DNA from 4 places in the Plantactinospora veratri genome. Region 2 is predicted to be linked to each of the others. Evidence: riboswitches for the same ligand, from Rfam matches in the RefSeq annotation. Region 2 holds a riboswitch; each other region holds the start of a gene.

Region 1 (7,763 bases), on a different contig from region 2:
CGGCCGGCGACTCGCTGGCGGTGGGACTCGCCGAGGCGCCGGCCGGGCGGATCACCGGCGAGCTGCCGGGGCCGCTGCGGGAGGCGTGCACGCTGCTGGACGCGGCGACCCGGGGCGCGCTGGAGAAGATCGGCGACGTGAAGGCCGACGATCCCGACCCGGTCCGCAAGCAGCAGGCGAAGGCCGTACTCGACGACCTGTCGAAGACCGCCCAGCGGCTGCTGGAGGAGGCCGACCACGACGTGGCCTGGGTCGAGAAGCCGGACGGCGGCGGCGCGGGCCGGCGGGCCCTGGTCGTCGCGCCGCTCTCCGTGGCCGGCACCCTCGCCACCCACCTGTACGAGGACCGCACCGTCGTCGCCACCTCGGCCACGCTCGCCCTCGGCGGCCGGTTCGACACCGTGGCCCGGGCTCTCGGGCTCGCCGCACCGGCCGATCCGGCGGTCGACCCGACCCGGCCGCACCCGCGCGCGGCGGCGCTGCGGACGGTACGACCCGAGGCGGCGCGACCGGGTGCCGGGGCGTCCCGCCCGGCGCAGCCGGACGCCACCGAGCAGCACGGTGCCGCGAGGGCGGGCAGCGCGAGCGCGGAGACCTCGAAGGCGGAGACCTCGAACGCGGACGGGCCGCAGCCGGACGCCGGCTGGCGCTCGCTCGACGTCGGCTCCCCGTTCGACTACCCGCGTCAGGGCATCCTCTACGTCGCCGCGCATCTGCCCCGGCCGAGCGCCTCGGGGCTGCCGGCGGCGGCCGGCGAGGAACTGCTCGGGCTGGTGGGCGCGCTCGGCGGCCGTACCCTGGGGCTCTTCTCGTCGCGCCGGGCCGCGTTGCAGGCTGCCGAGCTGCTCCGGGCCCGCACCGACCTGCCGATCCTGCTCCAGGGCGAGGAGGCGCTGCCGCTGCTGGTCCGCCGCTTCCGGCAGGAGCGGGCGAGCTGCCTCTTCGGGGTGATGTCGCTCTGGCAGGGCGTGGACGTGCCCGGTGACTCCTGCCAGCTCGTCGTGATCGACCGGCTGCCGTTCCCGCGCCCGGACGAGCCACTGGCAGCGGCCCGGGCGGCGGCGGTGGACGCGTCCGGCGGTTCGGGCTTCGCCTCGGTGAGCGTCCCGGTCGCCGCCGTACGCCTGGCGCAGGGGGTCGGCCGGCTGATTAGGTCGACCGGCGACAAGGGCGTGGTGGCGGTACTCGACTCCCGGCTGGAGACCGCCCGGGGGTACGGCGCCTTCCTGCGGAAGTCGCTGCCACCGTTCTGGTACACGACCCGGCCGGAGGTCGCCCGGGGCGCGCTGGAGCGACTCGGCAAGTCCTGAGCCGCTCCGCGCCGGGGCGGTTACGGTGCCTTCGCGGCGACCACGACGGCGTCCGGGGGCACCGCGGGCGGGCGGCGGTGCGCCAGTCGACGGACGGCGGTGTTGAGCACCGCGATCAGCGGTACCGAGACCAGGGCGCCGACGATGCCGGCCAGCACGACACCGGCGGCGATCCCGACGATCACCGCGAGCGGGTGGATCGCCACCGCCCGACCCATGATCAGCGGTTGCAGGATGTGTCCCTCGACCTGCTGCACCCCGATCACCACGCCGAGGATGATCAGCGCGGTCACCCAGCCGCTGTCGACCAGGGCGACCAGCACCGCCACCGCGCCGGAGAGGGTGGCGCCGACGATCGGGATGAACGCGCCGAGGAAGACCAGCGCGGCCAGCGGGAACGCGAACGGGATGTCGAAGATGACCAGGAAGATGCCGATCCCGACCGCGTCGATGAACGCGACGAGTACGGTCGCCCGGACGTACGCGACCAGCGTCGCCCAGGAGGCCCGGCCGGCGTCGTCGACCCGCCACCGGGCGGCCACCGGGAGCAGCCGGACGAGGAAGCGCCAGATCTTCTCGCCGTCCCGGAGGAAGAAGAAGGTGGCGAAGAGCACCAGCAGCGCCCCGGTGAGCAGCTCGGCGACGGTCGCGGCGGTGGAGACCGCCCCGCTGGTCAACGACTGGGTGTTTTCGTTGATCCACTGCTCGCCCTGCTCGATGTACGAGTTGAGCTGGTTGTCCGACAGGTGCAGCGGCCCGGTCTTCAGCCACTCCTGGATCTGCCGGATACCGCTGGTGGCGTTGCGGCTGAGGTCCGGTACGCCCTGGATGAACTCGTTGACCACCAGGGTGAGCGTGCCGACCACCGCGGCCAGCCCGGTGACCAGCACCACCGCGGTGGCCAGGGAGCGGGGGAAGCGGGCCCGGAGCAGCAGCCCGACCAGCGGGGCCAGCAGGGCGGAGAGCAGCAGCGCGATCGCCAACGGAATGATCACGATCCGGACCGCGCCGACCAGCCGCAGCAGTGCCCAGGCGACCAGGCCGATGACGATCAGCCGCCACGACCAGGCGGCGGCGATCCGCAGCGCGTGCGGTACGTCCGCGTCGTCCCGGCTCGACGTCGACGGGTGCAGTTCCCTGGCCGGTTCGCCCCCGACCGGCGGCGGGACGGGCGCCGCCTCGGGCGTGGCGGCCGGACTCACCCCCGCCGGATCGGTGTGCCCGCCGGACGGGTCCGACGAACGTCCGAACGCGTACGCGCGACGAATCCTTGCTCGTAGCTGCTCGAAACGGCGCAAGCGCACCTCCCACGGCGGAACCGGCCTTCCTACGGTAGCCGCACCCTGACCGGCCGGCTCGGACGGCCGGCGGGGGGTGACACCGGCGACCCGCCCGAGGTGGCACGCGGTACCGTTCCGGTCGTGACCGCCGAGGAAACCAACGACAACGGCCTGCCCATCCGCCTGCTGCACGACCGGGTGCTGGTCCGGGCGGACGGCGGCGAGGGCGAGCGGCGCTCGACCGCCGGCATCGTCATCCCGGCGACCGCCTCGATGGGCCGGCGGCTGGCCTGGGCGACCGCGGTGGGTGTCGGTCCGAACGTGCGCTCCATCGTCTCCGGCGACCGGGTGCTCTTCGACCCCGACGACCGGTCCGAGGTCGAGCTGCACGGCCGGGAGTACGTGCTGCTGCGCGAACGCGACGTGCACGCCGTCGCCGCCCAGCGGGTAGAGACCGACTCCACCGGCCTCTACCTGTGACGCGCCCGGCCGCCCGCCGCCACTGACGCTCGGAGTCAGCGCCGGTACGGCCCCGGCCAGGGTCCGACCGGCCCGGAGCCGGGTGCGGGCGGTCCGCCGTACGGGCCGGGTGCTCCGGGGTACGAGGCCGGCGGTCCGCCGTACGGGCCGTACCCGGGGGCGGGGTAGACCGGAGCCGGTGGGCGCGGGGGCGCCACCAGGACCACCGGGATCGGTACCACCGGCTCGGCCGGCGCCGGCAGGGTCCGGCGGGAGCCGTCCGGGAAGGACAGGTGGTAGCGGGATCCGTCCCAGATTCCCGCCGGTGCCTGCGGATCCCGGCCGACGAAGACCCTGCGGGCGGCCTGGATCGCGTCGAGCAGCCGGCGTTCCTCGTCGAGCTTGCGGGCGAGCTGCGCCGGCCGGCGCTCCAGCCCACGCACCAGCCCGTCCCGGAGCAGGGCGAGCCGGGTCGCGGAGATCTGGAGCGCGCGCATCGCCTTGGCGCCCTCCTCACCGGCGATCCGGCGGGCCCAGCGGCGGGCCGCGTGCCGCCGGCCGAGGGTGCCGAGCGCGGCCAGTTCGGGTGGGGTGAGCCAGCCCGTCGAGACGTAGTCGGGGAGCCGGCGCTGGGTGAGCCGGCCCTCCCAGCTCCGGACCCAGACGGCCAGGCCGACCACGCCCAGGAAGATCGGCACCATCAGCCCGAGGTAGCTGTAGAGCAGGATCAGCGGCTCACCGGAGAGCTGGGTGAGGGTCGCTGCCAGGTTCCAGGCGCCGTGCAGCATCATCGCCAGCAGCAGGCCGGCGAGCGGGGCGAGGATCCGGATCGGGCGGCTGGCCGACCGGACGGCGATGCCGAGCCCGATGCCGGTCATCGAGGTGAAGAGCGGGTGGGCGAAGCCGCTGATCAGTACCCGCAGGATGAAGATCCCGAAGACGTTCTGCGCACCGGTGGCCGGGCCGTACTGGTCGACGCCCTCGGCGTAGCCGTGCAGGCCGAAGTAGAGGATGTTCTCGACCATGGCGAAGCCGACCGCCGACAGACCACAGTAGACGATGCCGTCGGTGATCCCGGACCACTTGCGGCGCTGGTAGAGCAGGAGCAGAAGCGGCCCGAGCGCCTTGGTCAGCTCCTCGATGAAGGGCGCGACCAGCACCCCGACCACCGGGAGGGGGAGCTGGAGGGTGTCGGCCGCGAAGGTGTTGGTGCGCAGCGCGGCGAAGGTGGAGACCGCCGCACCCCAGCCGAGGCAGAAGGCGAGATACTTGACCGGCTCCGGGTCGTACCGGTCGAGCCAGAGGAAACAGGCGACCAGTACCGGCACCGGCAGCGCCGCCGCGCCCAGCCCGATCAGTGGCGGCGTGACCCCGGCCGGCGACACCAGTTCCCAGGCCATCAGCACCGCGCAGACGACGATCAGCGCTATCGCCCCGATCATCGTCAACAGCCGGGCCAGGCTGCGCCGCTCGGGCGCCGCCACCTCCGGCAGGCCGAATGCGGGGGGCGGGAACTGCCCCGACGGGGCGGGCGGCCACGGCGGGGTCGGCGACGGCGGCTGGGGCGCCGCCGTACCGGGCGGGGTGTCGGCCATGTGATCAGCGTAGTTCCTCCGGCCAGCCCGGCCGGACCACAACCGGGCCGGTTATGCTCTCTGGCAGGTCACGAGCGCCAGCGTCAAGCCCCGGCTTGCTGGCCGGCAACCCTCGTCGAGGTTCGCGGTGGGGTGCCCCGGGTGATGACCGGGCTCGGTGCGCGCCCGCACCGGGCAAGCGCGGACCCCGTCCCCACCCGCTCCGGGGTCCCTGGCCACCGGAGGTATCCCCGATGAGCACCAGTGTCGTTTCCGCACCCGCCCGGCCGACCGGCGTAACCGCACCGGCAACGTCGACTCCGGCAGCGCCGCTCGGGGTGCTCGGAGTGCCGGGACAGATCAACCTCGACTACGCCGCCACCGCACCGTGCGCGCAGGCCGCCGCCGACGCCGTGGCCGAGCTGCTGCCCTGGTACGGCAGCGTGCACCGGGGCGCCGGAGCGCTCTCCCGGCGCAGCACCCTGGCGTACGAGCGGGCCCGGCAGCAGGTCGGCGACTTCCTAGGGTCACGCGCGGACGACCACGTCGTCTTCACCCGCAACACCACCGACGCGCTCAACCTGCTGGCCCGGGCCCTGCCGCCCGGCACCCGGGTGGTGACCTTCGCCGCCGAGCACCACGCGAACCTGCTGCCCTGGCCCACCGGTACGGTCCGGTTGCCGGTGCCCGGCTCGGTCGCCGACGCCGTGCGAGCGGTCGACGCGGCACTGCGGGAACTGCGCCGGGGCAGCGGCGGCGGCGCACCGATCCTGGTCGCGGTGACCGGGGCCAGCAACGTCACCGGCGAGTGCTGGCCGGTCGCCGACCTGGCCCGGGTCGCCCACCGGCACGGCGCCCGGATCGCGCTGGACGCCGCCCAGCTCGCCCCGCACGCCGAACTGGACATCGCCGCCCTGGCAGTCGACTACGTGGCCGTTTCCGGACACAAGCTGTACGCGCCGTTCGGAATCGGCGTACTGGCCGGACGGGCGGACTGGCTCGACGCCGCCCCGCCGTACCTGGCCGGTGGCGGTGCGACCCTCGGGGTCGGGGCGGCCACCCATGACGTGCGCTGGGTCGAGGGGCCCGCCCGGCACGAGGCGGGCACGCCCAACCTGCTCGGCGCGGTGGCGCTGGCCGCGGTCTGCGCTGCCCTGGCCGGGGCGGACCGCAGCGCGCTGTACGCGCACGAGCAGGCCCTGCTCGCCCGGCTGCGGTCCGGGCTCGCCGCCCTGCCGGAGGTGGTCGAACTGCGTACCTTCGACGCGGCCGCGCCCCGGGTCGGCATCGTCTCGTTCGTGGTCGCCGGCCGGGACTCGGCGGCGGTCGCGGCCGACCTCGCCCAGCGCTGGCAGCTCGGGCTGCGGGACGGGCTCTTCTGTGCGCACCCGCTGGCCCGGCGGCTGCTCGCCGAGGCGGCCGCCCGGAGCGGGCGGCCGGACCTGCCGCCGACCGCGCTGCGCGCGAGCATCGGGCTGGGCAGCACCGCCGGGCACGTCGACCGGCTGCTCACCGCCCTGGCGGCCCCCCGCTGACCTGCGCCGCGCCCGGCACCCGGTGGTCCGCGCCCGGTGCGGGCGCGCTGCCGGGCGGAGTGGCGGCGCCACGGTCAACGTGCCGGGCCCATCCCGAACGAGGGGCCACCGGAGCGTCGGTCCGACGGCGGCATGTCGGGCTGCCGGGCGGCCTCCGCGGCTGCCTCTCCGGCGTGCCCGCCCGCCGCCCGGCGTACGAGCTGGTTCGCCTCCAGCCGTTCGATGCCGGTGGCCCGGAGCAGGTCACTGCCGGTGGTACGCACCTGTGCGATCACCACGCTGCCGGAGAACCCGACCCCCTCGGCGTACGCCCGACCGGCCTTGCCGATCGCCTGCAACGCCTGCTCCCGGGCGGCCTCCGGGCGTACGCCGTGCCCGAGGTCCCGGCGCAGCAGCCGTACCGCCTCGGCGAGCATGGTGACCGCGTTCGACATCTCCTCCGGGATCGGCTCCTCGTCCTCCAGCGCGGTGACCGCCCGCCGGATCAGGGTCCCGCTGTTGTGCACGGCGTGCTCGATGTACTCGGAACTCTCCACGTACTGGGTCAGCGCTCCCCGGCGGTGCCAGCGCACCGGTGCCAGGATCGCGGTCTCCCGGCCGCCCTCCAACGCCTCCTCGAAGCCCTGCAGGTGCCTCTCCACCTCGCGGAGCCGGTCCAGCGCGGCCTCTGCCCGGCCCGGATCCCGGACCTTGAGCGCCTCCCCGGTCTCGGAGAGTTCCTCGGCGAGCCGGCCCAGGGCCGGCCGGGCCGCCCGGTCCACCACGCGCAACGGGTTCAACGGCAGCACCAGTGCGATCACCACGAGCCCGGCGGCCCCGCCGATCAGCGCGTCGATGACCCGGGGGAACTCGATGGTGCCCCGCAGCGGCGATTCGACGGTCACGATCAGCACCGCGGTCGCCGCCGCCTGGGTCACCACCGCCGGACCACCGCCGAGGAAGATGGTGACCACGATCGCCAGGAAGACGATCACGCCGAGCTGCCAGGGTCCGGCGCCGGCGGAGAAGACCAGGGCGTCGCCGATGCCGATGCCGACCGCCACGCCAATGATCAACTCGACCGTCCGGCGGAGCCGCTGGCCGACGGAGGAGGCGAGGGTACCGATCGCGGAGATCGGTGCGAAGACCGGCGACGGGTTGCCCAGGAACTCGTGCGAGCCGACCCAGGCCAGCGCGGCCGCCACCCCCGCCTGGAGCGCCAGCACCAGGTTGAAGCGTACGGCGTGCCAGCGGTCCCGCACGGTGGCCCGGGACCGCTGCCGGAACTCCTTCGCCAGGTTGGCGATCCGCTCCCGATCGAGGTCCACGGGCGTTTTGGCCACGGTGGCCCGGACGGAGCGCATGGCGGGGACTACCCGCTGACGAACCGGTCGAACCCGTCCGGGCGGCGCCAGTGAGCGTCGACCGGGTTGTCCGAGGTGTTCCCCGACGGTCGGAAACGACCGTGGTCGACGTACTCGTCGGGCGACTAGCCTGCCAGGCATGCCGGATCTTCTCGACGACCTGCGGGCGGCGCTCGGCGACTCCGCCGTGCTCACCGACCCCGACCTGCTCCGCAGCCACCAGCGCGACGAGGCCGACCTCTGCGTGGCCGGAACACCGGCC
Region 2 (7,763 bases):
ATCGCCGGCCCAGGACTCGCCGAGGTTGAAGCACTCGTCGTACAGCGCGCGCTGGTCCTCGGTCCAGTCGTCGTCGTAGTTCCTCACGCCGTACTCCCTTCCCCGCCGACCATCTGAGCATGCCCCGAGAGCTGCGGGAGGGTTCCCGGTTATCGCTTTTTGCCCGTCGGAGCGGGCCGGCGGCGACCGGCGGGATTACCCCCGCTCGGCCTGGGTAACCATCTCGGCGGCCTGGGTAACCAACTCGGCGCGGACACCCGCGCGGGCGGCGCCGAGCGAGGCGACCGGGCCGGTCGACTCCCGGACGACGAGCCGGCAGGGCTGCCGGATCACCCCGGAGGCCCGTTCGCCGTCGAGCGCGGCGAAGAGCTGCTTGACGGCGGTCGCGCCGAGCTGTTGCAGGTTCAGGTCCACGGTGGTCAGTGGCGGCCGGCAGTCGGCGGCGAAGACCTCCCAGTTGTCGTAACCGACGATGGCGACGTCGTCCGGGATCCGCCGGCCGAGGTCGAGCAGGGTTTCGGCGACCCCGGTGGCGATCTGGTCGTTGCCGCAGAAGACCGCGTCGATCTCCGGGTCGGCGGTGAGCAGCATCCGGCCGGCGTGCCGGCCCCAGCGCTGGGACCATTCGCCGTACAGCGGGTCGCCGCCGGCCAGCGGCAGCCCGGCCTCGCCCAGTACCGAGTGCAGGCCGGTCACCCGGTCGCGGGCGGCGCGGTAGGTCTCCGGGCCGGTGATGTGCCCGATCCGGCGCCGGCCGAGGGCGACCAGGTGCTCCACGGCCAGCCGCGCGCCACCGGCGTCGTCGGCGAGCACCGAGAGGTCGCTCGGGTCGTCGGACTCGCCGTAGACGTAGACGACCGGGACCGGGATGTCCCGGGTCAGCGAGGGGCGGATGTCGTTCGAGTCGCCCAGGATGATGAAGCCGTCCACCTGGCGGGCCAGCAGCGTACGGATGTAGTGCCGGCGCCGGATGACGTCCCCTCGGGCGTCGCAGAGCAGTACGCACATCTGCTCGTTGCCAAGTGCGTTCTCGATGCCGAGCAGCACCGGGAAGGCGAAGCGTTCGCCGAGTTCGTCGGTGAGCAGCCCGATCGTCCGGGTACGCCCCGAGATCAGTCCCTTGGCCAGGGCGTTGGGGTGGAAGGAGAGTTCCTCGGCCGCCTCCAGGACCCGGCGACGGGTGGCCGGCGCGACCTCGTCCCGCGCGTTCAGCGCCTTGGAGGCGGTGGCCACCGAGACCCCGGCCCGCCGCGCCACGTCGGTCAGGGTCACTGATTGAGAGCGTTGTCTGACCACCGAAATCCTTTCGGACCGTCTTTCGAGAAGGCCGAGCACCGAGATTCTAGTCTAGGCCGACTACGCCGTAATTTGCCCCTTCGCGGGGAAGGACGGGTAGTCGCACAACCCGGTCGCTATCCGCCGAAAAGCTTTTCGGAGCCCCGCTCCGTGCCGGCTGCGCCACCGGGCACGAGCCGGGTCCTGGGCACGGCCCACGCCGCACCTGCCCGCCCGAGGTGACCTGAGGGCACGTCCGCGCGTCGGGTACGGCGGCGGGACGCGAGCGGTGTACGGCGGGCGGATGTGCGGCGGCGCGGTTCGGCGGCTCAGCTCCCCGCGGCCGCCTGCTGGTTCCACATGGTGATCACCACGCCGACGACGAAGACCTGTACCGGCATCGGCAGGCCGGGCAGGTCGGCGACGACGTCGCCGCGCCAGAAGCTGGTTCGCTTCACCGAGCCGACCCGGCGCCCGCCAGCGTGCAGTTCCTGCTCGGTGCCGAAGAGCGAGGCGCGCTGGAAGTGGTACGTCTGTCCGTCGGCTTCCACCGTCCACCGCTTGCGGCCGACCCGGTCCGCCGAGGCGACGGCCCCGCCCGCCCCGTCGAGCAGGGTGTAACGGGTTCCCCAGGCGTTGCCGCGCACCTGGTAACGCTGTCCGTCCAACTCGAAGTCGCCGCCGCTGCGCCAGAAGGCGTCGTCCCAGGTCGTCACGACCCGGTCCCGGACGCTGATCTCGTAGCGGCTGCGCCACGCGCTCACCCTGCGGGCCTTCAACACCCCGCCAGGTTAACCAGGGCAGGCAAGGCGGCCCCGGCGGGTGTGCGCCCGGTGGTGACCGACACGACGGAACCTGCCCGCCCGTGAGGTTGTGGACGGCGGGTACCACCTTGCCTGCCACCGGTCCAGCACACCTGTCGGACAGGGCTGGCTGGAAGAATCGGCCCATGATCCGAATCCGACCCGCGGGTGTGGACGACGCGGACGCGCTCGCCGAGGCGTACGTGGCCAACCGGGAATTCCTGGCACCCTGGGAACCCGTACGCCCGGAGAGCTTCTTCACCCCCGCCGGGCAGCGTGCCCGGCTCCGGCAGGCGACCCTGGAACGGGAGAACGGCACCGGCTACGGCTGCGTGATCGAACTCGACGGGCAGATCTGCGGCACCGTCACGCTGTCGGCGATCCTGCGCGGGCCGGCGCAGTCGGCGAACCTCGGCTACTGGGTCGCCGAGTCGGTCAACGGGCGCGGCGTCGCGACCCGGGCGGTGGGCCTGATCCTCGACGTCGCCTTCGGGGAACTGGACCTGCACCAGGTGATGGCCGGCACCCTGCTGCACAACACCGGGTCACAGCGGGTACTCGGGCGCAACGGGTTCGACCGGATCGGCGTCGCCCGGGAACACGTCGAGATCGCGGGGAAGTGGCAGGACCACATCCTCTTCCAACGCCTGACCGACCGCTGACCACCCGGGCGTACCCGGTCACCCGCCCGCGCCGGTGCCGGCTGGACCCTCCCTCGGTGGGAGGGTCCAGGATAGGGCGGTGACCAGGGAACTCCTGCCGATCGGCGCGTTCGCCCGGCTGTGCCGACTCAGCGTCAAGCAGTTGCGGCACTACGACGAGGTGGGTCTGCTGCGGCCGGCGAGCGTCGACCCGGCCACCGGCTACCGCTACTACCGGCGGAGCCAGGTGCGGGACGCGATGGCGATCGCCCTGCTCCGGGGTCTGGACGTCCCGCTCGCGGCGATCACCCAGGTGCTCACCGGCGACGACGACACGCGGGCCGCCGTGTTGCGTACCGAACGGAGCCGGCTGGCCGAGCGGATCGCCGCACAGCAACGCAGCTGGCAACTCCTGGACCGGCTGCTCACCGGCGACCTGCTCACCGACGGGCTGCTCCGGCACGAGGTGACCCTGGCCCGCGAGCCCGCCCGCCGGCTGCTGGTCCGCCGCGCGGTCTGCGCACCGGAGGAAATCGGCGCGACCCTCGGCGGCGAGATCGGCCCACTGCTGGCCGGGATGTCGGGACTCGACTGGAGACCGCCGGTCTGGGGCCTGTTCCCGGTCGACCTGGGCAGCCAGCTCCGGGTCGCGGTGGGGGTGCAGAGCGAGGTACCCGCCGACGTCGTGGCCGGGACGGCCGTCGAGGAGCTGCCGCCGGGTCCGGTGGCGGCGGCGGTGCACGTCGGACCGTACGAACACCTGACGTTGACGTACCAGGCGGTCTTCGCCTGGATCCACGAGCGCGGGCTGCGCCCGTGCGGCCAGGTGCGGGAGGCGTACCTGGCCGACCCGGTGACGACCGAGCCGGCTCAACTGGTGACCCGGGTGGTCGTGCCGATCGAGGACGAGGAGCCGAGCTGAGATGACCACCACGCCGACGAGGACCGATCTGAAGAAGGTCCACTTCCAGTTGTACGCGGCGGGTACCGCCCCGGCACTGGTGGAGGTACCGGAGTTGCCGTACCTGGCGATCGACGGTGTCGGAGACCCGGACGGGGCCGGGTACCAGCAGGCGGTGCGGGCGCTGTACACGGTCGCGTACGGGCTGCGCTCCCGGCTGCGCCGGGCCGACGTGCTGGACTACTCCGTCGCGCCACTGGAGGGGCTGTGGTGGGGGTCGGCGGAGTGGGACCCGACCGGCCAGGACCGGTCGACCTGGAACTGGACGATGCTGATCCTCCAGCCGTCGCAGGCGGCGCAGCCGGATCTGGTCGCGGATCTGGTCGCGGAGACGACCCGGAAGAAGCCCGGGGTACCGGTGGACCGGGTCGAGCTGCGCCGGTTGACGGAGGGGAGGAGCGCGCAACTGTTGCACATCGGGCCGTACGGCGAGGAGCGCCCGACCCGCGACCGGCTGATGGCCTTCCTCGACGAGTCCGGGTACCGGATCTCGGGGCACCACCACGAGATCTACCTGTCCAACCCGGCCCGGACGGCCGCGGCGAGGCTGAGGACGATTCTCCGCTATCCGGTGGCGCTGCGCTGAGACGGTCCCCCCGGCGGGCGGTCGCCAGCGGCGATCCGCTCGGCCACAGTGGACGGTGTTCCTCGCGGAGGCTCAGGGCGTCGCACGAGCCTCGTGCAGCAGCCGGAGCTGGCCGAGTTCGGCGACGTTCTTCATCAGCTCCGCGTTGACCCAGGCGACCATGTGCGCGACGGTGTGCGCCGGGTCGCCCTGCCACGGGAACGGGGCGGTCTCGTCGAGGTCTGCCTCGGTGAGCCCGTCGAGCACCGACAGCCACTCGGTGCGGAGGGTACGCAGCCAGGCGATGGTCGCCGCGAGGTCGCCGGGCCAGTGCACCTCGGTACGGTCCGGCGGGGTGCGTCCCCCGGCGTGGTCGACGGCCGCGCTCCACCACCAGCCGAGGTGCCAACTGAGCCAGCCGACGGTGGGAACCGGGACCGGATCCGGCTCGGTGTCCGACCAGTCCGGCAGCCATCGGCCGGCGTCGTCCGGGCGTACCGTCCAGGAGAGCGCGGCCGGCTCCCAGAGCAGGTGGGCGGGCTCCAGCCGCTCCAGGTGGTACTCGAACAGCGACCAGGTCAGGTCGAACTGCCATCGCAGCAGCTCAGCGCGGGATGCCGACATTGCGCGATCTTCGCATCGCAGCCGTGGCCGGGCGAGCGGTTATCCACGACTCAGGGGGTCGTCGGTCGGATCGACGCCCCGGCGGGAGCCGGTCGCGTGTTCGCAGAGGATGGTATCGATGTCCGAGCCGCGCGGTTGCTCGTTTCCGACCGGAAGAGCTGGCTCAGCCCCGTCTGCCGACGATCTCGGCCACCTCGCCTGGTCTGGACAGGAACGGCGCGTGTGCGGACTCCAGCGTCACGACGGAGGTCGGATTCTCCGGGAAGGCGGCGTCGGCCTCCGCGACGAGTACCCGCTGGAGGGCAGGGCGGATCGCCATGTCCCGGGCGCAGACGACGTAGGTGCGGGGGAGGGAGCCCCAACCGTCCCGGGTCAGCCGGGTGGTGCCGCGCATCATGCTGACCGGGGCGTCCGGGGTGAGCAGGCCCAGCGCGGCATCGGCGACGACCGGGTCGACGTCCGCGTAGAACGCGTCGCGAAGCAGCTGGCGGTAGGCGGGGTCGTCCGAGGCGAGGTCGAGCCGCAGCGCCCCGATCACCGCGGGGTCGCCCCGGAGGGCGGGCAGGACCACCGCGCCCGAGTTCTCCGGCAGCGCGAAGTACCCGTCGGCCGCCTTGTCCGAGGCGGGCATGATGGCGGCGAGGTACACGGCGTGCGCCACCAGTTCGGGAACCTGCTGCGCCGCCCGGGTCAGGACGGGGCCGCCCATGCTGTGCGCCACCACCGTGACCGGGCCGCCACGGCCCAGCGTTTCGATCTGCGAAACCAGCAGCTCGGCCGCCTGGTCGAGGCCCACCTCCGCCACCGGCGAGAACTCGGTGGCCAGCTCATCCGGGTCGAACGGACGCATGGTCAGGCACTCGGGTCGACGCGCGCGCAGCCCGTGCCCGGCCATGTCGACCGCCAGGGTCGGGCGGCCGTACGGCAGGAGGTGGGCGATGACCTCGGTCCAGCACCAGGCACCGTGCCAGGAGCCGTGCAGCAACAGGATCGGGGTCGACCCGGGGGACATGGCCGCTCCTTTCGATGACCACGGCGTTGCGGTTGACGTCCATCGCCCTCCGCTTCAGCGTTCCGGGTCGGCCGGCGGCGACATCCGGCAACTGACGTGGCTTCAACAATCGCAAACGATCAATATGTCGCCATTCCCGACCGGCCGTAGACCCCTCTGCCGCAACGACGGTCGCCGAGGGGATGACCCGGCGCAGACCGGCGCGACGGAGGCGGTGTTACGATCATCGGCGAAGGTCATGAGCGCCAGCGCGAAGCCCCGGCTTGCTGGCCGGCAACCCTCCGTTCGCGGGCGGGGTGCTCCGGGTGAGGACCAGGCTCGGCGCGAGTGCCGTCGAGCAAGCCGCGAAGCAGGAGGTCCAGGTGACGTCGATCCCTTCCTTCGACCAGGACACAGCATCCGGACAGCACCTCAAGCCGACCGGCCAGGTGCGACCGCGGCTGCGCCTCGCCGGTGCCGACGACGCCGAGCAGATTGCCCGGCTGCACGCCGAGAGTTGGCGCCGGCACTACCGTGGCGCCTACGCCGACTCCTTTCTCGACGGCGACGTCGCCGCCGACCGGCACTCGGTCTGGTCGGCACGGCTGGCCGCCCCGACCAACAGCCAGACGGTGGTGGCCGAAGACGACAGCCGGCTGGTCGGCTTCGTCCACGTCGTGTTCGACCACGACCCCAGTTGGGGCAGCCTGATCGACAACCTGCACGTCGTGCACGGCCGCCAGCGGACCGGCGTCGGCACCACGCTGCTGGCCCACGCAGCCCGAGCCGTCCTGGAACACGCGACGGCCGAACGGATGTACCTGTGGGTCCTCGAGCAGAACACGGCGGCGCAGCGGTTCTACCGCGCCTGCGGAGCCCGCGGCGTCGAGACGGCGACAGTGTCACCGCCCGGCGGAGACCCTTCCCGACTCAACGGTGCTCCCCGCAAGTTCCGGATGGCCTGGCCGGACGTCACAGCCCCGAGCGGGCTCGACACCCGTCGCCGAGACCGCGAGTAGCGCGGGGCCGTCTACCTGACCCTGGCACCGCAGTTCCTCGACGTGCGGGGCCCCGTGCTGGTCCCGGTCTCGGCGCCCGGACCCGCTCCTGACGCCCGTCAGCCTCAGGGCAACGCCTTCACCGGGTTCGCGGGCCCGCCGCGTGTGGTGGCCGCGATCCTGAGCAGGCAGGCGAGATCCGGAATCGTCCTGACCTGCCGCGAGACGACCTGCTCGCCGGCGCGGTTCCAGATGCGCAGCCGCACCCGCCCCCGCTCCACCCGTGCGACGTCCGACCAGGCGACGAACCGCCGTCCGTCGCGCACTCCCAGCTTGCTGACCGTGATCGGGCCGAATGCGCTGCTGCCGGTCTCAGTGATCTCCCTGGTCCGGCGCGGGTAGGTCACCTCGGCCACCGCCCGCTCGACGGCCTCGGCGAGCCGGCCGACGCCTGCGTAGGGGGGTCTGGCCAGGTTGAGCGTCGTGCCGTCGGTCAGCTCCAGTACGCAGCGCGGAAACTCCTCAGCCGGGCCGAGCTGGTAGATCCGGGTCACCCAGACCCGGACGTGCGCGACCTCGTCCCACCTGAGCAGGCGGGTCACGGTGGTCGTCCCGGTCGTGGTGAGCAGGCCACGGGTGCAGAGGTACAGGTGACGGCGGGACTTGCGCCAGGCGGGTACGGCGAACAGCACCCCGAGCCCAGCGGCCCCGGCGCCGATCGCCCGCCCGACATCGTCGCCGAAAAGCAGCCCGAACCCGCCGAGCACGCCGCAGGTGACCGCGAAACTCAGCTCCATCGCCACCGTCAGCCGATAGCGCTCGACCACCTCACCGAGGCCGGTTTCCGCGACGATCTCCGCAATCTCGGGCGGGCAGTTCCGCATCCGACGCTCACCTCCCGGACG
Region 3 (7,763 bases), on a different contig from region 2:
GGGTCCTCGCCGAGCTGCGCCGGGACAACCCGGTCGTGGAGGTCGAGCTGCCGACCGGCGTCACCGCCTGGGTCGTCACCCGTTACGAGGACGCCCAGCGGGCACTGAGCGACCCGCGGCTGGCCAAGGCCACCTCGGCCGGCGGGTTCAACTACCGGGGGATGATCCCGGACGACGTGGCCCGGGCGGTGGGCCGGCACATGCTGGCGCTGAACCCGCCCGACCACACCCGGCTGCGGCGGCTGGTCTCCGGCGCGTTCACCGCACGCCGGGTCGCCGCACTGCGCCCCCGGATCGAGGAGCTGACCGAGCAGTTGCTGGACGGCATCGCCGACGCCGAACAGGTGGACCTGATCGACCGGTTCGCCTTCCCGCTGCCGATCCAGGTGATCTGCGAGCTGCTCGGGGTACCGGCCGAGGACCAGGCCGACTTCCGGCGCTGGACGGATGCGATCGTGACCGGCCCGATGAACCCGGCCGGGCTGCCGCCCGCGCTGACCGCGATCGTCGGCTACATCCGTACGCTGCTGGCGGCCAAGCGTGAGCAGCCGGCCGACGACCTGCTCTCCGCGCTGATCGCGGTGCACGAGCAGGGTGACCGGCTCACCGACGACGAACTCGTCTCGATGGTCTACCTCTTCCTGATCGCCGGGCACGAGACCACGGTCAACCTGATCGGCAACGGCATGCTGCTGCTGTTGGCCGAACCGGAGCGCTGGGCCCGGGTGGTGGCCGAACCGGCGCTGCTACCCGGGACGATCGACGAGGTACTGCGCTACGAGGGCCCGGTGCAGAACGCCTCGTTCCGGACCGCGATGGAGCCGGTCGAGCTGGGCGGCCGGACCATTCCGCAGGGCGCGTCGGTGCTGGTGGCCCTGCTCTCGGCCAACCGGGACCCGGACCGGTTCCCGGAGCCGGACCGGCTGGACCTGGATCGCCCGCCCACCCCCAACCTCGCCTTCGGGCACGGCATCCACTACTGCCTCGGCGCACCGCTGGCCCGGCTGGAGGGGCAGATCGCCTTCGGCGCCCTGGCCCGCCGGTTTCCCGGGATGCGCCTGGCGGTACCGGCGGAGGAGATCGGCTGGCGGTCCAGCCTGCTGCTCCGGGGCCTGTCGGCGCTCCCGGTCAGGCCGCGCGGCTGACCGGGGAAGGCACACCGAGACGGCACACCGGACCGATCAGAGGACCTGGGAGAGGAACTGCCCGAGCCGGGCACTGCGCGGGTCCTCGAAGATCTGTGCCGGCGGGCCGGCCTCGACCACCCGACCGCGGTCGAGGAAGACGACCTGGTCGGCGACCTGCCGGGCGAAGCCCATCTCGTGGGTGACGACCAGCATCGTCATGCCCTGACCGGCCAGGTCCGCCATCAGCGAGAGCACGCCCTTGACCAGTTCCGGGTCGAGCGCCGAGGTCGCCTCGTCGAAGAGCATCACCCGGGGCGACATCGCCAGTGCCCGGGCGATGGCCACCCGCTGCTGCTGGCCGCCGGAGAGCCGGCCGGGTCGTACGTCCGCCTTGTGCCGGAGCCCGACGAGGTCGAGCTGGCGCAGCGCCAGTTCGGTGGCCTCGTCCTTGGAAAGCTTCCTGAGCTGCCGGAGCGCGAGCGTGACGTTGCGCAGCACCGTCATGTGCGGGAAGAGGTTGAACTGCTGGAAGACCATGCCGATCCGCTGGCGCAGCGCGTCCGGATCCTGGTCGAGCACGCTCACACCGTCCAGCAGTACGTCGCCCTGGTCCGGCTCCAGCAGTCGGTTGACGACCCGGAGCAGGGTGGACTTCCCGGAGCCGGAGGGGCCGATCACACAGGCGGTCTCGCCCCGGCCGACCTCGAGGTCGATGCCGCGCAGCACCTGGTTCCGGCCGAACGCGAGATGTACGTCGCGGGTCGCGACGCTGACCGACTCGTATCCGGGACCTGCCCCGTCCGGTCGGGCCGACACCGTCGGAGTGACAGACTCAGGCATGCTGGGTTCCCCTTCCACCCGTCGGTAGCGCGGTCTCGCCGGCGAGCGCCACCGGATCCTCCTCGTCGGGTTCCGGGCCACCGGCCCGGCCGTCGCGCAGCCGCCGGTCGACCCAGTTGACCAGGTGGGTCAGCGGCACGGTGATGACCAGGTAGAAGAGCCCGGCGAGCAGCAGCGCGGACTCGTTGCCGGTGTTCGCCGCATAGTCCTGGCCGATCCGGAACAGTTCCCGCTGGCTGGCCACCAGGCCGAGGAAGTAGACCAGGCTGGAGTCTTTGATCAGTGCGATGAGCTGGTTGACCCAGGCCGGCAGGACCCGGCGTACGCCCTGCGGGATGATCACCAGGCGCATGGCGGCGCCGTGCGACAGTCCCAGCGCCCGGGTCGCCTCCAGCTGGCTGGCCTCCACGCTCTGGATGCCGGACCGGAAGATCTCCCCGATGTACGCCGCCGCGATCAGCGACAGCGCCAGGATGCCCAGCGGATAGGGGTTGGGGCCCCACCAGGCGAGCCCGAGCGGTGCCAGCCCGACCCCGATCAGCAGGATGGTGACGGCGGCCGGCAGTCCCCGGAACACGTCGGTGTAGATCCGCGCCGGCCAGCGCAGCCACCGGGTCCGGGCCAGCCCGGCCATCGCCAGCAGCATGCCGAGCAGCGTCCCCACGATGGCGGAGAGCAGCGCCAGCAGCAGCGTGTTGGGCAGCCCGACCGTGAGCATCTCGGGCAGTGCCTCGCGCATCGACTCCCAGTCGAAGAACGTCTCCCACAGCGTCGCCAGGGTCTCCATCGCCTCGCCTGTCTCGGATCCGGAGTCGCCGGCCGGCCGGGGGCGGCCGGCCGGCGACTGTCTGGTGTGCGGGCCGGGTCAGCTCGCCGGGGTGGCGGCCGGGCTCGTCGGACCGGCCTTGACCGGCGGGTACGTCACCGTGCCGCTGCCCGGCTTGAAGCTTTCCGGCACCGGCCGCCCGGGATAGTACTGCTCCTGGAGGCGGGTCCAGGTGCCGTCCTCGATCACCTGGTCGAGTGCGGAGTTCAGCGCCTCGCGCAGCGGGTCGGCGCCCTTGGCCACCGCGAACGCGGTCGGCGCCGAGCTGAGCTGCTTCTCGACCAGCACGATCTTGCCGCCACTCTCCTGTGCGGACTTCTCGCCGATCTCGGCGGGTGCGATCCAGGCGTCGGCGGTCTTCGACTTGAGCTGGTTGATCGCGCCGTTGTAGTCGGGTACCCGGACCGGGTCGAGACCCTCCTTGGTGGCGTAGTCGTCCTGCACGGTGCCCTGCACCACGACCACCCGCTTGCCCTTCAGCTCGGCGAAGCTCCTGATCGGCGAGCCGGCCGGCACGTCGAGTCCGAAGTAGCCGAAGTCGTACCCGTTGCTGAAGTCGACGGTCTTGCGCCGCGCCTCGGTGATGGTGATCGACGACGAGCCGGCGTCGAACTTGTGGTTGTTGACCTGGGCGAGCAGCGCGGAGAACTCGGTGCCGACGAACTCCACCCTGAGCCCGAGCTTGCCCGCGACGGCGGTCATCAGATCGTTGTCGAAGCCGGTGAACCTGCCGTCCTTCAGGAAGACGTTCGGCGGTGCGTCGGTCAGGGTGCCGACCCGCAGGGTCCCGGGTTGCAGCAGGTCGTAGGGGTTGTCGGCGGTGTCGCCCGACGACGAGCCGCCGCAGGCGGCGACCGCACCGAGCAGCGCGACGGCGGCGACCCCGGAGAGGAGGCGGGTGGCGAGTGAGTTGATGCGCATTGTGCTGAAACTCCATGAAATATCCGGCGACGGTGTGCCGAAGGACCACCCGACCGGTCAGGTCATGGGCAGTGCGGGACGGCGTCGCTCAGGGGGTGCTGACGAGATGGTCGGAATGCCGCCGACCGGCGGTCGCGGTCAGGCCGAGGCCCGACAGAGCATGGTGCTGGTCCGGCAGAGGTCGACGTGTCGACGCCACCGGTGCCAGACGACGTGCAGCCGGCTCGCCCGCCCGGCTCGGATGCTGCGCACTACGGAACCTCCATCGATCCTGGCGGTAGCACCCGCACCCACGGTGGGGGGTTGCTGCGACGTCGACGAGCCAGGTCTCTCGGTCGCTCTGGATGGCCGGAGCACAGCCTACTCAACCAGGTCCCCGACATTCCAACTGGTCAGGGCCGGGATGGCTGTGTCGCTCGCCACCCACCCCGCCGCGCCGCCCGGCCGGTGCGGGGGCTCAGCCCGCCTCGGCGACGTCCATCGCCCGGTAGATCCGCTGTTCCGAGATCGGGTACGGCGTACCGAGCGCCTGGGCGAAGACGTTCACCCGGAGTTCCTCGATCATCCAGCGGATCTGCCGTACCGCGTCGGCACCCCGGCGCGCCGGCGGCAGCGCGTCGACCATCTCCCGGTACTCCTGCTGCACCTGGGCGATCCGGGCCTGCTGGTCGCGGTCCCGCTGCGGGTTCTGCGGCAGCCGGTCGAGGCGGCGCTCGATCGCGGTCAGATAGCGGGGAAGGTCGGCGAGGCGGGCGTAACCGGTCTCGGTGACGAAGCCGCGGTGCACCAGCCCGGAGAGCTGGGCCCGGATGTCGGCCAGCGCCGCCACCATGGTCAGGTTGTTGGTCCGGGCCAGCCGCTGCTCGACCGCGTAGGCGGCGGCGAGCACCCGGCGTACCCGGTCGACGACCTCGACGGTGGTGTCGACCAGATCCGCCCGGACCCGGTCGCGCAGCGCGGCGAAACCCTCGGCGTCCCAGGCCGGCCCGCCGGCATCGGCGATCAGCTTGTCCACCGCCGCGTCGGCGGCGTCGTCGAGCAGCTCCTGCACGTTGCGGTGCGGGTTGCGGCTCAGCGCCAGCTTCGCCTCGTTGGAGAGGCGGCCGGAGACGAACTTCTGCGGCGAGCCGAGGGTCAGCCGGAGCAGCCGCCGGGTGCCGGCCCACATCTGGCGGCCCTGCTCGGCCTCGGTCTCGAAGACCCGTACCCCGACCGTGTCGCCCTCGTCGACCAGGGCCGGATAGGCGGTCACCAGGTAGCCGGCCCGGTCCTGCTCGATCGAGCGCGGCAGCGTGCCGATGCTCCACTCCCGCAGCCCCGACCGTTCGACGTCCGGGGCGGCGGCGGCCACCATCCGGCGTACCTGGGTGGTGAGCTGCCGTTGCAGCGCCGGCAGGTCCTTGCCCTCGGCGACGGTCTGCCGCTCCTCGCCGACCACCCGGAAGGTGGGGCGCAGGTGCGCCGGCAGCCGCTCGACGTCCCAGGCGTCCCGGGGCACGGTCACCCCGGTCATCCGGCGCAGTTCCCGGGTCAGCGCGTCGAGCAGCGGCTCCCGGCCGGGCGTGATGGAGGCCAGCACCGCCCGGGCGTAGTCCGGCACCGGGACGAAGTTGCGGCGTACGGCCTTCGGCAGCGACCGGATCAGCGCCACCACGAGTTCCTCGCGCAGCCCGGGTACCTGCCAGTCGAAGCTCTCCGCGTCGACCTGGTTGAGCATCGGCAGCGGGATGTCCACCGTCACCCCGTCGGTCTCCGTCCCCGGCTCGAACCGGTACGTCAGCGGCAGCGCCACCCCGTCGGAGTGCCACTCGTCGGGGTAGTCGGCCGCGTCGAGGGCGCCCCGTCCCTCGTTGATTAGCATCTGCCGGTCGAAGGTGAGCAGGTCGGGCCGGTCCCGGCGGGTCTTCTTCCACCAGGCGTCGAAGTGCCGGCCGGAGACCACCTCGGCGGGGATCCGCTGGTCGTAGAAGGCGTACAGCGTCTCGTCGTCGACCAGGATGTCCCGGCGCCGGGCCCGGTGCTCCAACTCCTCGACCTCGTCGAGCAGGGCGCGGTTGTCGTGGAAGAACCGGTGGTGGGTCTGCCAGTCGCCCTCCACCAGTGCGTGCCGGATGAACAGCTCCCGGCTCAGCACCGGGTCGATCCGGCCGAAGTTGACCTTCCGGCCGCTGACCAGCGGGATGCCGTAGAGGGTGACCTTCTCGAAGGCCACCACCGCGGCCTGCTTCTTCTCCCAGTGCGGCTCGCTGTAGCTCCGCTTCACCAGGTGCTGGGCCAGCGCCTCGACCCACTCCGGCTCGATCCGGGCGGCGACCCGGCCCCAGAGCCGGGACGTCTCGACCAGCTCGGCGGCCATCACCCAGCGCGGCGGCTTGCGGAACAGCGCCGAGCCCGGGAAGAGGGCGAACTTGGCCCCCCGGGCGCCCAGGTACTCGTTCTTCTGCGTCTCCTTCAGCCCGACGTGCGAGAGCAGTCCGGCGAGCAGCGACTGGTGGATCCGGTCGGTGTCGACGTCCTCCGGGGTCGCGTCGCCGGCCGGTGCCGTCGGCGTACCCGTGGCGGGGCCGTCGGTCGCGGAGTCGCCGCCGCCCCGGCCCCGGCCCGGCCGGCCGTCGGGCGCCGCGCCGCCGGTGGTCCGCAGCACCTGGCGGAGCTGCGAGTGGATGTCCTGCCACTCCCGGACCCGCAGGTAGTTGAGGTATTCGGCCTTGCACATCCGGCGGAAACCGCTGGACGAGAGCGCCCGCTGCTGCTCCTGGAGATAGCGCCAGAGGTTCAGCAGGGCGGCGAAGTCCGACTCCTTGTCGGTGAACCGGGCGTGTGCCTGGTCAGCCTGGGCCTGCCTGTCGGCGGGCCGCTCCCGGGGGTCCTGGATGGAGAGGGCGGCGGCGATCACCGACACCTCGGTGGCGCAGCCGTTGCGCTCGCCCTCCAGCACCATCCGGGCCAGCCGGGGGTCGACCGGAAGCTGCGCCAGCCGGCGGCCCAGCGGGGTCAGCCGGTGCCCGGCCTCCTCGCCGGTCTCCTCCAGTGCGCCCAGCTCGCGCAGCAGGTTGACCCCGTCGGCGATGTTGCGCTTGTCCGGCGGGTCGATGAACGGGAACGCGGCGATGTCGCCCAACCCGATCGCGGTCATCTGGAGGATGACCGAGGCGAGGTTGGTGCGCAGGATCTCCGGGTCGGTGAACTCGGGCCGGGACAGGAAGTCCGGCTCGTCGTAGAGCCGGATGCAGATGCCGTCAGAGGTACGTCCGCAGCGCCCCTTGCGCTGGTTCGCCGACGCCTGGGAGACCGGCTCGATCGGCAGCCGCTGCACCTTGAGACGATGGCTGTAGCGGGAGATCCTGGCCGTGCCGGGATCCACCACGTACTTGATGCCGGGCACCGTGAGCGAGGTCTCGGCGACGTTGGTGGCCAGTACGACCCGGCGGCCCCGGTGCGGCTGGAAGACCCGGTGCTGCTCGGCGGTGGAGAGTCGGGCGTACAGCGGCAGGATCTCGGTGTCCCGCAGGGCCGGGCGATTCTGCACGAGTCTGCCCAGCGCGTCGGCGGTGTCCCGGATCTCCCGTTCTCCGCTGAGGAAGACCAGGATGTCCCCGGGCCCCTCGGCGGCCAGCTCCTGCACCGCGTCGCCGATCGCCTGGATCTGGTCCCGTACGGTCTCCCCGTCGTCGTCCGGGTCCTCGCCCTCGGCCAGCTCGACCAGCGGCCGGTAGCGGGTTTCCACCGGATAGGTCCGGCCGGAGACCTCCAGCACCGGCGCCGGCTCGTCGCCTGCGGCGAAGTGCCGGGCGAACCGTTCCGGGTCGATGGTCGCCGAGGTGATGATCACCTTGAGGTCGGGCCGCCGGGGGAGGAGCTGCCGGAGGTAGCCGAGGATGAAGTCGATGTTGAGGCTGCGCTCGTGCGCCTCGTCGATGATCAGCGTGTCGTACTGCCGCAGCATCCGGTCCTGCTGGAGCTCGGCGAGCAGGATGCCGTCGGTCATCAGCTTGACCAGGGTGCCGTCGCCGACCTGGTCGGTGAAGCGGACCTTGTAGCCCACCACC
Region 4 (7,763 bases), on a different contig from region 2:
GGAGTCGGTGGCGATCACGAACGAGATCGGCCCGAACCACTCCCGCCCGTACGTGCCGACCTCGTCGGCACCGAGCTTCGCGATCAGCGGCGTACGCACCACCGCACCCGGATAGTTGGGGTGCTCGACCGGGCGGGACGGCAACACCGGCTCGCCGACCCCGGCGACCTCGTCGAGTCGGGCCAGTACCCCGTCGTTGACGATCGCGCCGGTCAACTCGACGGCCCGGGCCGGGTCGCCGGTGAGCTTGCCGACCACCCCGGCGATGCCGGCGGCGACCTCGTCGACGCTCTTGTGCCCCTGGTCGGTCTCGATCCCGTCCCGGGGCACCAGGATGTTCTGCGGGGTGGTGCACATCTGTCCGCTGTAGAGGACCAGCGAGAAGCCGATGTTGCGGCACATCCCGGCGAAGTCGTCGGTCGAGTCGACCACGATGGCGTTGACACCGGCCTTCTCGGTGTAGACGGCCGCCTGCCGGGCGTTCGCCTCCAGCCAGTCGCCGTACTCGGTGGAGCCGGTGAAGTCGACGATCCGGACCTCGGGGCGGAGCGCCAGGGTGGAGGCCAGCTTCTCGCCCGGCGCTTCGGGGGCGAGCAGGATCAGGTTGGGGTCGAAGCCCGCCTCGGCCAGCACCTCGCGGGCGTACCGGACGGTGACGGCGAGTGGCAGCACGGCCCGGGGGTGCGGCTTGACCACCACCGGGTTGCCGGTGACCAGCGAGGCGAAGAGTCCGGGGTAGGTGTTCCAGGTCGGGAAGGTGTTGCAGCCGATCGCCAGCGCCACCCCGCGCGGCACCACGTGGAAGTTCTTGGTCATCCGCAGCGGGTCGCCCTTGCCGGCCGGCTTCTCCCAGGCCGCCGTCGCCGGGTGCCGGGTCATCTCCCGGTACGCGTAGGCGAGCGCCTCCAGCGCCCGGTCCAGCGCGTGCGCGCCGCCGGCCTGGAAGGCCATCACGAACGCCTGCCCGGTGGTCGCGTGCACCGCGTTGGCCAGCTCGAAGACGTGGGCGTGCAGCCGGGCGAGGATCTCCAGGCAGACCCCGACCCGGGTCTGCGGCCCGGCGTCCCGCCAGGCCGGCAGCGCGGTCGCGGCGGCGGCGAGCAGCACCTCGGAGTCGGCGTGCGGGTAGCTCACCCCGAGGTCGATGCCGAACGGGCTCGCCTCGGTGGCCACCCAGTCGCCGGTGCCGGGCTGGTCGAGCGGGAACTTGCCGCCCAGGTACGCCCGGAACGCCGCCTCGCCCTCGGCGGCGGCGGTCTCGCCGTAGACCCGGGGGCTGGGCGACTCGGGGTACGCGGACCAGTAGGAGCGTTCGGTGATCGCGGTGAGCGCCCGTTCCAGGGTGTCGGTGTGCCGGGCGAAGAAGGGGTGCGGGGTCTCCGTCATCCCGCCATCATGCCGCACCGGCCCGGCCGGTCCCAGCCTCCGCACCCGGGGCGGGCGCCGCTGGTCAGAGGGTTACCTGCCAGGTGTTGAGCCCGGCGACCGCCCGGAAGCCCAGCGCCTCGTTGATCGAGATCATGTAGTCGTTCGACGCCGCGTTGTAGGTGTCGACGACCCGCAGCGCCGGCTCGTGCTCCCGGATGTGCCGCAGGTTGTCGACCTTGATCACGGTGCCCAGGCGGTGTCCCCGGTGCGCCGGCTCGACCAGGGTGATCTGCTGGAAGGCGTGCCAGTCGCAGCTGGTGTTCATGCCGATCCCGGTCCAGGCCACCAACCGGCCGGTGGCGTCGTGCCGGGCACCGCTGTTGTACCAGTACTGGCCGCGCTCGTGGTACGCCTCCTCCATCTCGCGCAGCCGGCCCACGTCCGGCCGGGCCGCCTCCCAGGTCAGGTCGCCGAGCGGCGCGTCGCTGATCAGGCGGCTGTCGAGGTAGGCGACGTCCTCGGCGTACTCGTCGGGGGTGGCGCCGCGCCAACGCACGATCGAGTAGCCCTCGGCCCGGGCCAGTCCCTCGGTCAGCAGCCGGTCGAGTTCGGTCTCGTCGAGTGTGGTCAGGTCGAGCCGGCGGCGTATGTCGGCCAGCGCCGGTTTGGCACCCATCGCGGCGGCGAAGGCGTCGCCCGGTGTCGTCGGCGCGGCCTCGGGGCTCATGTTCGCCACCTCGCCGATGATCCGCTTGCGGCCCTCCTGGCGGACCAGCCGCACCGCCTGCTCGTAGAGCGCCCGGCCGACGCCCCGGCGGCGGTACTCCGGGTGGACGGCGAGCACCAGCCCGGCGTTCTCCAGGTTCTCCCGCTGGGGCAGCGAGACTGCCAGGTAGCCGACGGCCACCCCGTCGAGATAACCCAGCGCGTGCCGGTCCTCGTCACCCGGCCACGGTCGCCGGAGCGCGGCGAAGAAGCGCTGCCGGGACAGCGTCGGCACGTCGGGCTGGTCGACGGTGCGCGCGGAGGACTCGATCTCGTACGCCCGCTCGGTGGCGGCGACGTCGGCGACATCCAGTGGGGTGACCACGGTATCCATGCTCTGCAGAGTGCCGCTTACACGAAAGGGGCGCGACCGAATATCGAGGAACCGTCACCCGGATCGGCGGATTCGCGTTGAGCCGAAGGGCGGGCGACGACGTCGGCCCGACCGGGCGAGAGAGTTTGGTCGGGAGGACGCCCGCACAACGCCTCCGGCGCTGGGTCGTAAGAGCTTTGAAAGTCTACGGCGGTGCGTCCTCCCGCACGGAGCATCTTGCGACGTGCAGATGCAGTCGTCAAGTCCCCTTCCGCGTGTTTTCGTTACGGGCGGCAAAACAGCAGCTACGCACCGCATCCGTACCGCCGGGTCCGGGTCTCCGCCGATGGAACCGAACGATTCCACCTGCAAGTTGCACGTGCATCTGCCCGGGCACGGTTCGGGCAGATCCAAAAAATTCTTCCGGAAAATTCAGCCGAGCAGACCCGCGTCGCGGGCCGCCCGCAGCGACGGCTTGACCCGGTACGTCGGACCGACCTGTGCCGCCACCGCGTCCAGGGTCTTGAGACCCTCGCCGGTGTTGTAGACGACCGTCTCGGCATCCGGGTCCAGCCGGCCGCTCGCCACCAGCTTGCCGAGTACGGCCACGGTCACCCCGCCGGCCGTCTCGGCGAAGACGCCGGTGGTCCGGGCCAACTGCCGGATGGCGGCGCGGATCTCGTCGTCGTCGGCGTAGTCCATCCAGCCACCGGTACGGCGCACCGCCTCCAGGGCGTAGAACCCGGCGGCCGGGTCGCCGATGTTGAGCGACTTGGCGATCCCGGTCGGCCGGACCGGGGTGATCACGTCGGTGTCGCCGTGCAGCGCGACCGCGATCGGGTTGCAGCCGGCCGACTGGGCGCCGAAGACCTTCCAGCCGTTCGCCGGCGCCTCGACCAGTCCGATCTCGACCAGCTCGCTGAACGCCTTGTCAATCTTGGTGAGCAGCTCGCCACTGGCCATCGGGATGACCACCTGCTCGGGAATCCGCCACCCCAACTGCTCGGCCACCTCGTAGCCCAGCGTCTTGGAGCCCTCGGCGTAGTACGGCCGGACGTTCACGTTCACGAACGCGGTGTCGGCGAACTCGTCGGTCTCGACCAGCTCGCCGCAGAGCCGGTTGACGTCGTCGTACGAGCCGTCGATCGCGACCACGTCGCCGCCGTAGACGGCGGTGGTCACCACCTTGCCCTGCTCCAGGTCACCAGGGATGAAGACGATCGACGGCACCCCGGCCCGGGCCGCGTGCGCGGCGACCGAGTTCGCCAGGTTGCCGGTCGAGGCGCAGGCGAACCGGGTGAAGCCGAGGCCACGGGCGGCGGTCAGCGCCACCGACACCACCCGGTCCTTGAACGAGTGGGTGGGATTGGCGCTGTCGTCCTTGACCCAGAGCGGCGCCCGGATGCCCAGTTCGGCGGCGAGGCCGGCGGCCGGGACCAGCGGGGTCAGCCCCGGGTCGAGGGTGACCCGGGTGGTCGGGTCCTGGCCGGTCGGCAGCAGCGCGGCGTACCGCCAGAGGTTGTCCGGGCCGGCCTCGATGTCGGCCCGGGTGACCCGGGCCAGGGTCGCGGCGTCGTAGCCGACCTCCAGCGGGCCGAAACACTCGTAACAGGCGTGCTGCGCGATCAGCGGATATTCGGTGCCGCAGCCGCGACAGACGAGAACGCGGGCGGGATTGGGGGCCACCGGGCTGGTCTGGCTGGGGGTCGCGTCGATGATCGACGTCATGGCGATAGCCGTCCTCTCATCTTTCCCTGGCGCCGCACCGCGCGGCGGGGACGGATTTGGCACCTGCTCCGCCGTGGAGTGGTTGCCGGGGCGTCGTCGGGCCGTATCCCTCAGCCCCTCTGGATGAGGTATGAAGTTGTGCCGACAGTCTACGGGCACCGCCAGCCGCTGTCCCGGGTCTGTTCGCGGTGTGAGGAAGATCCCCACGCCGGACCACCGGACCGCCGTCGAGCGCCGGCTGAAATAGTTACCCCGGGCTGACGAGAACTCGGGTACGGCCACCGTCCGGCCGGGCGGGACGGGAGCACGGCGGTGCAGGACGGGAGCGTGACGGTGCGGGACGCGATGCGGGCCGGAGACGCGATGCGGGCCGGAGACGCGATGCGGGCCGGAACGGTCCGGATCGCCGGGGCGGGCGGCGACGAGATCGAGGCGTACCTGGCCCAACCTCTCGACGCCAGGCCGCACGGCGGGGTGGTGGTGATCCACCACATGCCCGGCTACGACGAGGCGACCAAGGAGATCACCCGTCGGCTGGCCAGCTACGGGTACGCGGCGATCTGCCCCAACCTGTACTCCCGGGAGGCACCCGGCGCCAGCCCCGACGACGCGGCGGCGGCGGCGCGGGCCGCCGGCGGCGTACCCGACGACCGGCTCGTCGGCGACGTCGGCGGCGCCGCCGAGCACCTGCGCGGGCTACCGGCCTCGAACGGCAGGGTCGGGGTCATCGGGTACTGCTCCGGTGGCCGGCAGGCGTTCCTGGCCGCCACCCGGCTGCCGCTGGACGCCGCCGTCGACTGCTACGGCGCGTTCGTGGTCGGCGACCCGCCGGACGACTTCCCGCTGGCGGTGCGGCCGCTGTTCGACCAGGCAGGCAGGCTCTCCTGCCCGCTGCTCGGGCTCTTCGGCGCCGAGGACCGGTACCCCGCACCGGCCCAGATGGACGAGCTGTCCCGGGAGCTGACCCGGCTCGGCAAGCCGCACGAGTTCCACACCTTCGCCGATGCCGGGCACGGCTTCTTCGCCGTCGACCGGCCCAGCTACCGGCCGCTGGCCGCCACCCAGGGGTGGCAACGGGTCCGGGACTTCTTCGACCGCCACCTGAACGCCTGACCGGGACGAATCCCGTCCGTCCCGAGCCCGAGGAGGCCGGCATGTGCACGTACGTCACGGTGAAGCGCGAGGTCGACGGCAGCGGCAAGGGTGCCGGCGGCTGGTTCCCGGTCAGCCACACCTGCGTCTACGTGGACCATCCGACGCACGCGCCGTACGCACACACCCTCAACATCGACTTTCTGAACCCGGCCGCCGGCCCGGGGGCGCGGGTCGCGGTCGAGCTGACCGAGGAGTCGGCGCTCGCCCTGGTCGAGGCGATCCAGGCCGCCCTGGCCGCCGCCCCGGCCGGGCTGGCCAGCCGCGACCAGAAGGTCTGACCCGGGTTTCCGCGAGCGGCGCCACAGGCACCTGCCGACCGGACGCTCCGCGGGCCGTGTCGGGCCGGGCCGGCTCAGAGCGACCGGGACTGCCGCACCAGGGCCCGGCCCACCCCGGCCACCGCGACGACGGCGACCACCCCGAGCAGCAGGCAATGCGGCCAGACCTCCGCGAACCCGCGCAGCAGCGCCTCCCGGAGCGCGGTGACGCCATGGCTGACCGGGTTGACGACGGCGAGGATCCGCGGCACCGTACCGAGGTTCTCGATCGGATAGAACGACGGGCTGGCGAAGAGCAGCAGCGGCACGAGTACGTTCACCAGCACGGTGAACCGCTGCGCGTCCCGGACCACGGTGGCGAGCAGCAGGCAGAGCGCGTTGAAGGCCAGCGCGGCGAGCAGCGCCACACAGAGCAGCGCGGCCCAGCGGTCCGCCGGCCAGCGAACCCGGAACAGCGCCGCCGAGGCCGCCAGCGCGGCGACCGTCTGCGCGGAGACCAGGGCGGAGCCGGCGAGCAGCTTGCCGGCGACGTACTGCCACCGGGTCAGCGGGTACGACCACAGCTCCAGCGCCATCCCGTGCGCCCGTTCCCGCACCAGCGCGGTACCCGAGGTGGTGGCGGCGGAGAGCAGCGCGGAGAACATCAGCGCCGGGATGACGAAGTCGGGATAGCCGACCGTCCGGCCCCGGTAGGTCACCGTACCGATCAGGTCGGCGAGCGAGGTGGCGAAGAGTGCGATGTAGACGGCGCTCGGCACCACCGCGAGCAGCAGGTCGCCCCGGTCGCGGGTGAGCAGCAGCCACTCCCGCCGCAGCGTCGCGGTGAGTCCGGAGCCGTGCCAGGGCGGCGCGGCGGTGTCGTCGTCGGCCAGGCCGGTCAGGCTCACCGGGTGGTCACCTCCGATCGGGTCAGGGCCACGAAGGCCTCCTCCAGCGAGGCGGTCGCCAGCTCCACGCTGTCGACCGGGATCCGCTGGTCGGCCAGTTCGGCCAGCAGCCGGGGCAGCCGCCGCCGGAGGTCCGGTCCGGTCAGTACGATCTCGTTGCCGCTGCGGGCGGCGGCCAGCCCCAGCCGCAGCGCACCGGCGGCGATCGCCGGCCAGCCGTCCACCGATCCGCTCCGCAGCACCGCCCGCGCCTCGCCTCGTTCGTCGCGCAGGTCCGCCGGGCTGCCGTCCCGGATCAGCCGCCCGTGCCGCAGCACCAGCACCCGCTCGGTGTTGCGCTCCACCTCGTCGAGGTAGTGGCTGGTCAGCACGATGGTCAGCTCGTGCTGCCGGCGCAGTTCGTTCAGCGCGGCCCAGACCCGTCGCCGGCCCTCGACGTCCAGCCCGGCCGACGGCTCGTCCAGCAGCAGGATCCTCGGCACCCGGAGCAGCGCCCGCACCAGTTGGAGCCGGCGTCGCTGTCCGGCGGAGAGGGTCTGCGCGGGCCGGTCCTCGGTGCCGGCCAGTTCGAAGGCGCCGAGCAGTTCCTCGGCCCGGGAACGGGCGCGACGCCAGGGCAGGCCCCGGAACGCGGCGGCGACCCGCAGGTTGTCCCGGACCGACAGGGTCAGGTCGAACGGCCCGGACTGGTGCACCACCGCCACGTCCCGCTTCGCCCCGCCGTCGGGCTGGCGGCCGTGCACCAGGAGCCGCCCGGAGCTGGCCGGGCAGGCCCCGCAGACCAGTTTGAGCAGGGTGGTCTTGCCGGCGCCGGCCGGGCCGAGCAGCCCGACCGCCTGGCCGGGCGGAATGTCGAAGGTCAGCCCGTCGACCGCCGGGGCGGCGGCGCCGGGATACGCCTTGACCAGGTCCGTCGCGGCGATCGCCGGGGTCATGGCGCACCGTCGAGCGCCGGCTGCGGGAATCCCGGCAGCGGGGGTACGCCGAGCGTGGCGAGAATGGTCCGGATCGCGCTCACCGGGCCGGTCTCGGACAGTGGCGGGCCGGTCCGCAGGTGGTGGTCGACGTCGCCCGGGGCGATGACCGGCTGGGCGTCGTCGGGTCCGTCCACCGGTGCGACGCCGCCCCGGCCGCCGGGCAGGGCCGGTGAGCCGAAGCGGCAGCCGAGCACGATGTCGAGCCGCTGTGCCGGTCGGGCCGGGCGGCTCCGGCCGGCCAGGGCGGTGCGCAGGTCGTCCACCGGGCGTACCGCCGCCGGGGAGATGCCGA

What was found. A riboswitch is a leader RNA that binds a small molecule or an ion and turns the genes downstream of it on or off. The one in region 2 is predicted to bind S-adenosylmethionine.
Region 1: another riboswitch for S-adenosylmethionine. It lies ahead of V1634_RS30900 (aminotransferase class V-fold PLP-dependent enzyme); the one in region 2 lies ahead of V1634_RS13650 (GNAT family N-acetyltransferase).
Region 3: another riboswitch for S-adenosylmethionine. It lies ahead of V1634_RS32715 (ABC transporter substrate-binding protein); the one in region 2 lies ahead of V1634_RS13650 (GNAT family N-acetyltransferase).
Region 4: another riboswitch for S-adenosylmethionine. It lies ahead of thrC (threonine synthase); the one in region 2 lies ahead of V1634_RS13650 (GNAT family N-acetyltransferase).

The regions. Positions count from the first base shown of each region.
Region 1 is NZ_JAZGQL010000033.1:8,556-16,318, reverse strand. It holds gene V1634_RS30920 (ATP-dependent DNA helicase) at 1-1,310, shown strand, start outside; gene V1634_RS30915 (AI-2E family transporter) at 1,331-2,608, opposite strand; gene V1634_RS30910 (GroES family chaperonin) at 2,732-3,070, shown strand; gene V1634_RS30905 (PrsW family intramembrane metalloprotease) at 3,106-4,644, opposite strand; SAM riboswitch class IV at 4,711-4,831, shown strand; gene V1634_RS30900 (aminotransferase class V-fold PLP-dependent enzyme) at 4,878-6,158, shown strand; gene V1634_RS30895 (FUSC family protein) at 6,233-7,465, opposite strand; gene V1634_RS30890 (FAD-binding oxidoreductase) at 7,641-7,763, shown strand, end outside.
Region 2 is NZ_JAZGQL010000008.1:318,581-326,343, reverse strand. It holds gene V1634_RS13690 (hypothetical protein) at 1-87, opposite strand, end outside; gene V1634_RS13685 (LacI family DNA-binding transcriptional regulator) at 196-1,296, opposite strand; gene V1634_RS13680 (LURP-one-related/scramblase family protein) at 1,605-2,057, opposite strand; gene V1634_RS13675 (GNAT family N-acetyltransferase) at 2,225-2,740, shown strand; gene V1634_RS13670 (MerR family transcriptional regulator) at 2,820-3,641, shown strand; gene V1634_RS13665 (GyrI-like domain-containing protein) at 3,643-4,266, shown strand; gene V1634_RS13660 (DinB family protein) at 4,339-4,869, opposite strand; gene V1634_RS13655 (alpha/beta fold hydrolase) at 5,033-5,881, opposite strand; SAM riboswitch class IV at 6,116-6,231, shown strand; gene V1634_RS13650 (GNAT family N-acetyltransferase) at 6,244-6,879, shown strand; gene V1634_RS13645 (DUF6585 family protein) at 6,984-7,742, opposite strand.
Region 3 is NZ_JAZGQL010000036.1:42,785-50,547, reverse strand. It holds gene V1634_RS32730 (cytochrome P450 family protein) at 1-1,145, shown strand, start outside; gene V1634_RS32725 (amino acid ABC transporter ATP-binding protein) at 1,182-1,967, opposite strand; gene V1634_RS32720 (amino acid ABC transporter permease) at 1,960-2,754, opposite strand; gene V1634_RS32715 (ABC transporter substrate-binding protein) at 2,833-3,714, opposite strand; SAM riboswitch class I at 3,974-4,065, opposite strand; gene hrpA (ATP-dependent RNA helicase HrpA) at 4,172-7,763, opposite strand, start outside.
Region 4 is NZ_JAZGQL010000001.1:479,556-487,318, forward strand. It holds gene paaN (phenylacetic acid degradation protein PaaN) at 1-1,386, opposite strand, end outside; gene V1634_RS02170 (GNAT family N-acetyltransferase) at 1,451-2,467, opposite strand; gene thrC (threonine synthase) at 2,879-4,174, opposite strand; SAM riboswitch class I at 4,188-4,304, opposite strand; gene V1634_RS02180 (dienelactone hydrolase family protein) at 4,487-5,287, shown strand; gene V1634_RS02185 (DUF6295 family protein) at 5,329-5,607, shown strand; gene V1634_RS02190 (ABC transporter permease) at 5,682-6,494, opposite strand; gene V1634_RS02195 (ABC transporter ATP-binding protein) at 6,491-7,429, opposite strand; gene V1634_RS02200 (S24/S26 family peptidase) at 7,426-7,763, opposite strand, start outside.